One region of the Alkalihalobacillus sp. NPDC127517 genome, then DNA from elsewhere that is predicted to be linked to it. Evidence: riboswitches for the same ligand, from Rfam matches in the RefSeq annotation. Region 1 holds a riboswitch; each other region holds the start of a gene.
What was found. A riboswitch is a leader RNA that binds a small molecule or an ion and turns the genes downstream of it on or off. The one in region 1 is predicted to bind S-adenosylmethionine.
Positions count from the first base shown of each region.

Region 2: it holds a riboswitch for S-adenosylmethionine, as region 1 does, so the genes downstream of both, mtnK (S-methyl-5-thioribose kinase) here and ACQKKO_RS07710 (methionine ABC transporter ATP-binding protein) in region 1, are expected to answer to the same signal.
Region 3: it holds a riboswitch for S-adenosylmethionine, as region 1 does, so the genes downstream of both, ACQKKO_RS01930 (methionine biosynthesis PLP-dependent protein) here and ACQKKO_RS07710 (methionine ABC transporter ATP-binding protein) in region 1, are expected to answer to the same signal.

Region 1 is NZ_JBNNQX010000005.1:54,034-57,160, forward strand. Features, by position in the region: gene ACQKKO_RS07700 (MetQ/NlpA family ABC transporter substrate-binding protein) at 1-111, opposite strand, end outside; gene ACQKKO_RS07705 (methionine ABC transporter permease) at 139-819, opposite strand; gene ACQKKO_RS07710 (methionine ABC transporter ATP-binding protein) at 812-1,840, opposite strand; SAM riboswitch class I at 2,002-2,104, opposite strand; gene ACQKKO_RS07715 (YecA family protein) at 2,173-3,127, opposite strand, start outside.
Region 2 is NZ_JBNNQX010000011.1:18,194-21,320, forward strand. Features, by position in the region: gene ACQKKO_RS15370 (2-hydroxy-3-keto-5-methylthiopentenyl-1-phosphate phosphatase) at 1-24, opposite strand, end outside; gene ACQKKO_RS15375 (2,3-diketo-5-methylthiopentyl-1-phosphate enolase) at 27-1,250, opposite strand; SAM riboswitch class I at 1,328-1,436, opposite strand; SAM riboswitch class I at 1,624-1,768, shown strand; gene mtnK (S-methyl-5-thioribose kinase) at 1,849-3,060, shown strand; gene mtnA (S-methyl-5-thioribose-1-phosphate isomerase) at 3,073-3,127, shown strand, end outside.
Region 3 is NZ_JBNNQX010000002.1:3,427-6,553, reverse strand. Features, by position in the region: gene ACQKKO_RS01935 (bifunctional homocysteine S-methyltransferase/methylenetetrahydrofolate reductase) at 1-597, opposite strand, end outside; gene ACQKKO_RS01930 (methionine biosynthesis PLP-dependent protein) at 631-1,731, opposite strand; SAM riboswitch class I at 1,816-1,917, opposite strand; gene ACQKKO_RS01925 (hypothetical protein) at 1,984-2,148, opposite strand; gene prsW (glutamic-type intramembrane protease PrsW) at 2,152-2,823, opposite strand; gene ACQKKO_RS01915 (asparaginase) at 2,949-3,127, opposite strand, start outside.

The DNA of each region.
Region 1 (3,127 bases):
CGCATCTGTTCCCGCAATACCAATTTTGACCGTTTCTTCATCTCCTGAACCACATGCGGTAAGTGCTGCGAGTCCAAGTCCTGCTACCAACAATTTTAATGTGTTTTTCATAATACTCTCCACCCTTTTCTCTCTGTTTTATCTTCTTCTCGATCTCTTAGCAAGTAAATTTCCAAGTGATTGCAAGCCTTGAACCATAACAATTAATAAGATAACTGTGATTACCATTGTGGCATTGTCAAAACGCTGATATCCGTAAGTAATGGCAACATTACCAATTCCACCTGCCCCGATGGCACCTGCCATTGCAGTGGCACCGACAAGTCCAATCGTTGCAGTTGTAATACTTAAAATGAGTGAGCCTTTTGCTTCCGGTAATAAGAAACGGAAGATAATCTGTGTTTTTGACGCTCCCATTGAGTCAGCCGCTTCAATGATGCCGGGATCGACTTCAAGTAATGAGTTCTCAATTAACCTGGCAATATAAGGTGCTGCGTATACAACAAGCGGTACAACAGCTGCTTCCATTCCAACAGCACTTCCAACAATAAAACGTGTGAATGGGATTATTGCCACCATTAAAATAATAAAGGGAATTGAACGCAGCACATTAATAATTGGATTCAATATGTTAAAAAACCATGTACATTCAAGAATATGCCCTTTACGTGTCACAACGAGTACAACACCAAGTAAAATACCAATGATCGCTGAAAATAATAAGGATAAGAACACCATATATAACGTTTCATAAAGGGAGGTGATCAGTATATCCGTTGAAATGTTTGGTCTAATGGATTCTGGTAGGCTCTCAAGCATCAAGTTTCACCTCCGTTACAAGTAAATCTTTGTCTAGAATAAATTGAAACGCTGCTTCAAGTGACTCCGGTTCACCTTGTACTTCAACAGTTAAGCTCCCGAATGGTGTATCCTGGATTTCTGTAATGTTTCCAAAGAGTACATTGACATCAACGTCAAATTTTCTAACAAGCTCAGACAAAAGTGGCTTCCCAGAAGACTCACCTATAAATTCTATTTTGTAGATTCTCGTTTTTTCCGACCCTTGCTCCAGAATACGTCGTACACTTGCTGGAATTTGATCATTTACTACTGATCGAACAAAGTTTTTTGTAGTCTGATGCTGCGGTTTAGAGAAGACATCAAGAACCGTACCTTCTTCAATAATTCGTCCGGATTCCATCACGGCTACGCGATCGCAGATTTCACGGATCACTCCCATTTCATGAGTAATGATTAAGATCGTCACGTTAAATTCTGTATTCACTCGTTTAAGAAGCTGGAGGATGGCACTTGTTGTTTCTGGATCAAGAGCTGATGTTGCTTCGTCACATAGAAGAACGGCTGGATTCGATGCAAGCGCACGGGCGATCCCAATCCGTTGCTTTTGTCCACCAGAAAGCTGTTCTGGATAGCTTTCCGCTTTATCTGATAAACCAACAAACTCTAGTAATTCCGCTACTCGTTTCTTCACTTCTGCTTGAGGTGTACGAACAAGTCGCAAGGGGACAGCTACATTCTCAAACACCGTTTTTGATTGAAGCAAATTAAAGTGTTGAAAAATCATACCGATATCGCGCTTTGCCTTCTGCAATTGGCTTCCCTTTAATGACATAATGCTCTGGCCATTTACGATTACGTCCCCATCAGTTGGACGCTCAAGCAGATTCACACTCCGTATTAATGTACTCTTCCCTGCTCCACTAAATCCGATGACACCAGCAATTTGTCCTTTTTCTACACGAAATGTCACGTCATCAAGTGCCTTTACTTCGCGATCCGTTGTTTTAAATACCTTACTAACTCCCTTAAATTCAATCAATGGTCGTACCTGCCTTCCCTTAAAAATAGTCTATATCGATGAGGATACTAAGGTTTGAAAGCGATCTCTTACCCTTACTCTCATGTTTTCCTAAAAACAATAAAAACCCTCTTATTTAACTAAAAATAAGAGGGTTGAAATGATTGTTGTAAGTCATTCAGCTCTTATTATCCAGGTCTTTCACCTGCAGGAATTAGCACCTTCCGCAATTGCGGGGTTGCTGAAGCATCATCGGGCCAGTCCCTCTGCTCCTCTTAATAAGAATATGTGGTTGTGTTGTGTTAAAAACACAATATCAGAATTTGTCGAATCTGACAAGAGGTATTTCTTTTTTACAAGTATTGATATGCTTCTTTAGGATAAACGTTTAACAGTTTTGCGAGCTCAGTCTGCTGATCTTCAGCTACCTCCACAACTGCTTCAAAGATTAATCCTTCGTTCGCCAGGTTTTGTGCTTTTTTCGGCAAAACAAAGGTTACTGTATCTTTTGTATCCATCGACTTCACATGAATACGATCTTCAGTCACTTCCGTTACCTTGAACAGTCCACCTGTTGCTTCAGGATCGACCTTTTGATACTGAGGTAAAGAAAAACGTCCTGAATCAGATGACAGATTATACACTTGAACAGCTTCAATTAAAGAAGTCTCAAGCTCTGAGCAAACCGCAGAAGCGTCTGCATGAATGGCTGTTCCTACGTTCTGATCTAGCCACTTCGTAAATGCTTTAATTGTACTTAGTAGGTCTTTTACCTGTGTTTGGCTAATGACATCATTTTCAAAGAGATCAATAAGTAAGTGTTTTTTCCAGAAGTCTTTTGTGCAATCAGACCAATTCTTTGTTCTCTGTACTTCTAATGAGTAACGAATGGTGAATAAGCTTGTCCGGTACTTACGAACAGTACCTGCTGCCTTTCCATCTGTTTTCTCTTTAAAGAAGCGTAGAATAGGGTCATGGTAAAATGCATCAATCGTGTTTGGATTAAATCCTAAGTCCTCATATGTCTCAATATCCTCTTGTTTAACAGAAAGGAATTGATTGTTATGGTAATAGATTGGCTTTAAGCTACTATCCCGATTCTCTTTTTGAGTCACAAATGGCGACTCAGGTAAGCCTGCCTCTTTTCGGAAGTGATTGATATCAAATGTGATATCCACCGTTTGATACTTTGTAATCACTTGATCATATAGATTAAACTCGCTTTGTCTAAACCAGCTTTCAGCCTCTTCCATCCGGTTGTTATCAACCAGCTCGTAGATACTATGCTGATCAAGTGCAGGAATTGGC
Region 2 (3,127 bases), on a different contig from region 1:
TGTTTTTTCAAATCTCTCTTTCATTTCTAATTCCCCCACAAATCAAGTGCTGCCTTCAGTTCTGGTGACTCCTTTGCCGCATCTGTTAAAGATGTGTCCATTACACCTTTAATCGCATCTCTAAATGCTTTTGCTCCGTCTCTTGCACCACCTGGATGTCCGTGGATTCCACCACCCGCATTAATTACACAATCACGGCCAAAGTCATGAATAAGTTTAGGCGTTAATCCTGGATGGATGCCTGCTGATGGAACAGGGAATGCCTTTTTCAGTTGACGCTTTTCTGTCAGTGCATGTGCAATGGCATCTGTTTCTGTTTTATCCAGGGCAACACTTCCATAAGGAGACGGGAATAACACAAGATCTGCTCCGGCCAATCGTAACAGCTTACCGAGTAACACACGGTTTGAAATGCCGTGAAATGGTGAGGCAGTTAGAGCCCCAGATACCGCTGGATGCGCCATAATTGGAACATGGATCTCAGGGTCTTCCGCTAATGCCTGCAATACATCCAACCCATAAGCAAACACATTAAATAATAAAGCTGTGGCTCCCTGGTCCACGGCTTGTTTTGCCTTTTCTTTTAATTCAAATGTTCGTCCAGTGAGATTCACAGCATAGAGCTTTCTTTCTCCTGTCTCTTCATACACTTGGTTTATAATCCTGCTCCCTATCTCTACTCTCTCACTGAAAGGGGTTAAAGAATTATCAAATAAAATCTCGTCATCTTTAACCAAGTCAACCCCACCTAGAAGTTGATCTGTTAATTGCTGACTAAATTCCTGTGTATCCTTACCAATCATCCCTTTAAAAATACTCATTACGAGGGGGCGATCATAGACACTAACAAGTTCTCGTATACCTTCTATGCCAAATGAAGGGCCAGGAAATGACTGCTCTAGCTCCGGAGGCAATTCCATATCAATTAATTTAATTTCTCCATCAAGCGATAACTTTCCAAATACAGTTGCTAGGATCGCCGGAAGGTCACTCGAAAAATTCGCTAGCGGGTAGGCGATTTTGATCCGTCCAATGGTGCGGGTATTCTTAAAGTAGCTTATGGTTTGTTCAGATGATTCTTCTTCGACTACCTCTACCACCTCGCCCTTATGACGCTCCAGCTGCTGTTTTTCAAGTGCGGGTAGATGGGTCCATGAACCAATGGTTAAACCAAGCGCAATGGACTCTGCTTTTTTATGTAAATCATGTTTTTGATCAAATACTCGATACGTAACGGTTATAAAGCTCATAAATAATCTCCTCTCCATACAAACAAAACCGCCCTCTTAAATGAGAAAGAGGACGGTAGCAATCATTTTATCTTGTCCTCTTATCTACCAAGTGATCTTGTGAGAATTAGCACCTTGAGTGGACATAAGTCAAAACAGGTTGCCGGGTATCATCGGGATCTTCCCTCCACCAGCTCTTCATAAGAGTAAAATCAATATTCAGTTTATAATGTTGATAAATATACTAAGGATTATGACAGCGTCCATCTATTCTGTCAATTAGCAAAAATCATTTTATCAGAATCTATTGACAACTGAATTCTTTCCTCGTAATATTTAAACCAATTACTCTGATTGGGAAAATGAAGATAACTCCTAATAATTGAATATGTAACTCTTATCGAGAGCTGGCTGAGGGAATTGGCCCTATGAAGCCCGGCAACCGACCTACTCATTCTCATGTGTGAGAATGAAAACCTTTAAGGTTTTAAGGCACGGTGCTACATCCAACAGACTCAAGTGAGTCTGAAAGATAAGAGGTTGAATCCTAGTGTTCAAGCCTCTTTCTTTCATGAAAGAGGCTTTTTAGATTTTATTTTATAAAGATGGAGGAATTCCTGTGACAACCTTTACTGAACGATATTTCACAATGACAGAGACCGAAGCGATTGAATATGCCAAAACGTTGTCGATATTTCCTGAAGGCTCTGCTATCACATGCGAGGAAATTGGCGACGGAAACTTAAATTATGTCTTCCGATTAGTTGATCCACAAACCTCACAATCCATTATTATTAAGCAAGCTGGCCCTGTTGCCAGAATTTCTGACGAGTTTAAGGTATCCCCTGATCGTAATCGAATTGAACATGATATTTTAAAAATACAAGGAGAATTAGTTCCTGAATTTGTTCCAGAGGTCTATCATTATGACCCTATTATGAATTGTACTGTTATGGAGGATCTCTCAAATTACACCATTCTCAGAAAAGCATTCTTACATAAACAAACGTTTCCGTTGCTAAGTGATCATCTTTCCACATTTCTTGTTCAAACGTTACTTCTAACGTCTGATCTTGTGCTTAATCATAAGGATAAGAAAGAACAGGTAAAAGCGTTCATTAATCCTGAGCTTTGTGAGATCACAGAAGATTTAGTGTATACAGAACCATTTTACGACTGCCATCGAAATGAAGTGTTTAGCGAGACGCTTCCTTATGTCCAAGAAGAGTTTTGGGGGGACGAACAATTAGCGCTAGAAACCGCTAAGCTTAAGTTTCAATTTCTAACAAAGGCACAGTCTCTCATCCATGGAGATTTCCACACTGGATCAATCTTTGTAACGGAACATCAAACAAAAGTGATTGATGCCGAATTTGCGTTTTACGGACCAGCAGGTTATGACATCGGTAATATCATCGCTAATTTAATCTTTGCTTATGTCAATGGTGAAGAAACGATTGAAGATCCGATCGAACGTGAATCGTATACGTCGTATTTACTTACCACGATACGAGAACTTGTTGACCAGTTTAAAGAGAAATTCACATATGCATTTTATGATCAAGTCACAGAACGGGTCGCTGAATATCCCGGGTTCTTAGAATACTATTTGGAGGAATTACTCACCGACACAGCAGCTGTTGTAGGTCTTGAGCTTTCACGCAGAGTCATTGGGCTTGCACCCGTAGAAGATCTGACAAGTATAACGGATCCAACGAAACGAGCATCTGCTGAGATTGCTTGCTTAAAGGCAGCAAAAGTGTTTATTTTAAACAGACAGGATTTCTTTCATGGAGAAGATTTCACTCGCGTCATTAGCGAATATGTGTAAGGAGAGAGAATAATGAAGCAACTTGTTGATGTCATTCAATCCGTTTATCTGTCTGAGGATGAAGGGT
Region 3 (3,127 bases), on a different contig from region 1:
TCCAACAATGTCTGCACCAGCGGACATTAATTGTTCAAATGCTGTGGCAGCATGTATGCCTCCACTCATAACCCCAATATCTCCTAAGCTAATGTTCATAATAACCGGAAGGGAGCTATGCTTTTTAGCAATAGACGTAACAAGTAATGCTTCTTCTAAATCATAAAACGTTTCAAATAAGAAGCCATCGACTCCTTCATCAATTAAAACAATGATTTGTTCGGTCAACGCATCTTCAATTTCACTAATTGTAGATTCTTCCATTTGAAAACGCCGGATACCACCAACCGTGCCAACAACAAACGCCCGGTTTTCTGCCGCTTGCTTTGCTAACGCCACCGCTCGTCGGTTTATTTCCCCAGTTTTATCTGCTAACCCATATTTGCCAAGCTTAAGTCGATTTGCAGCGTATGTGTTTGTCTGGATGACGTCAGCTCCTGCGAGAAGATATTCCGTATGAATGGCGATGATTTCTTCTGGGTGACTGAGATTTACCTCTTCAAAGCATTGTTGTTCGATTCCGCGTTCATACAAGAGCGTTCCCATCGCTCCGTCACCTACTAATACATCCTGTTTAAGACGCTCTAACAACCCCACTTAAATCTCCTCCCACTTTATTACTGAGTCTAGTTACAACTTGGAAAACGCTTGTTTTAAGTCTTCTATTAAATCCTCAGCTCGTTCAATTCCAACAGAGAATCGAAGTAAACGATTATCAACGCCATTCGCAATTCTCACTTCTTCTGGAATATCAGCGTGAGTTTGCGTTGCCGGATAGGTCATTAAGCTTTCAACGCCTCCCAGGCTTTCTGCGAATGAAATCAACGCAAGATTTTGAAGAATCGGATTAATCCACGCCTCACTACCGACTCTAAAGGAAATCATTCCACCTCTTCCAGGGTAGAGAACATCTTCTACAACATTTGATTCTTCTAAAAAGCTAACTAATTCTTTTGCATTTTGCTCATGCTTTTCCATACGTAATGCTAAAGTTTTCATCCCACGAATTACAAGCCATGAATCAAAAGCTGATAATGTTGCACCAATTCCATTATGAAAATATCCAATTTTTTCTGAAAGCTCTTTGCCTTTTGACACAATTAATCCTGCTATGACATCATTGTGACCACTTATGTACTTGGACGCACTATGAATGACAATATCGGCTCCGAGTTTAATAGGTTGCTGAATGATCGGCGTGTAAAACGTATTGTCCACGATCAGAAGCAGATGATATTTTTCTGCTAGCTTGGCTAATTCAGGAATCGATGCTTCTTGCATAAGTGGATTTGTTGGCGTTTCAATAAATAACGCTTTTGTTTTAGCTGTTATCGCCTCTTCAAATGTTTCTAAATTACGCGGATCAGAATAATGGAACGTAATGCCCCAATGATTCCAGCCTTCTTCAAACAAACGATAAGTGCCGCCGTATAGGTCCTTTGAAGCAACAATTTCATCCCCACTTTTAAAAATAGATAAAACCGTTTGAACTGCGGCCATTCCTGAACTGCATGCAAAGCCTTGATCTCCTACCTCTAGCTCCGCAATGGCTTGTTCTAATATTTCTCTAGTGGGATTCCCTGTTCTTGCATAATCATAGCCAGTCGATTCTCCTATCCCAGTATGTCTATATGCAGTGGAAAAGTAGACAGGTGCGTTCACAGCCCCCGTTCGATTGTCTTTTCGGTTTCCTATTTGCACTAATTTTGTTTCTAACGCTTTTTCACTCATGGTTGTCCCCCCAGGTTTCATTTAAAAGAAAAAAGCGCCTTTCTCAAACATAAGAGAAAGGCGCTTATTGATCATATAAGCTTTCTCTTATCTTAGCAGAATAAACTGCCGGATTTAGCACCTTGCCTATTGAGGCTGGTTGCTGAGACTTCGCAGGGCCTTTCCCTCCATCTCTCTTGATAAGAATACATGTTAAATTATGAATATTCACTTAAACATACAGGATATATGTTTAAAACGCAAGTATTAAATTTATGTTTCTAATGTGGCTTCAATCTTAAGTTGATCTTCATTGCCACATACACAGCGTTTGAATCCTGTTTCATATTCTCCAAACTCATTTTTATGACCTCGAAGAATGTATTTTTCCTTGCACAGTGGGCAACGGATCACAACTTTATAGCGTTCGCCTTGCATGATTTAATTCCTCCTTATTCGTGGTGAGTGTTGATCAAGCCTCCGAGCGAGTTTCATTTTGTAGATAGCGAAAGCCCATAGCATCAGCATAAAAGGAATTAATCCAAAAAACACATAATGATTAAACAAATAGACAATGTAGTCATATAAACTATGTAATAACACAGGGATCCACAATGAATAGGTCAGAAACTTTTTTTTATTGTCTGGTGAGAGCTTTGCATGACTTAGATAATACCCCATTATAATTCCAAAAAGAGCATGACTCGAGACTGGTAACAACGCTCGTCCGACCGCCGTCTCAATACCGTGCGCAATTAAATAGAGGATATTTTCCATGGTAGCAAAGCCAAGCGACAACGATACGCCGTACACAATCCCATCATTACGCCTGTTAATGGTTCCTAATTGATAGGCAAAAATGTAGAGCACAAACCATTTAAAGAACTCTTCAGTAAAGCCGTACAGAATTAACGCCTGTTGCCATTCATATGGAAAAACATTCTCTTCAATAAATGCAAACTGTAAAACCATTACCGGAAACACTAACAAGAACCCCATCAAAAAGGTTCGAATAATGGTTCCATAGATTGCACGACGGTAATCTGTCTTAAGATAAAAGTAAGTTAGCAGTCCGATTGCAGGTGCTATTGCAGCCGTTAGCAACGAAAACATCTACGACCTGCCTTTCCGACGTACAGTTTACCCACTTGCCAAATCCTTCATCAAGGGAGGTGCTGTTCATCGCATTCAGTAAATCCATTATATTCCTCTGTCTCCAACTTGACAAGAAAAAGCCATTAACTTAAGAAACCCTGTGCTATATCCGCGCGAGCGGCTAGCAGTACCATCGTTTTAATACGTGCCTTTTTACTATCATAATCAGAACCTAATATCACGCCACGTTGCTCTAAATCATGGGCACTACCCGCATACTCATAGGTTGGATAGACCTTTCCTTCTTCAGATGAGGTAGTCA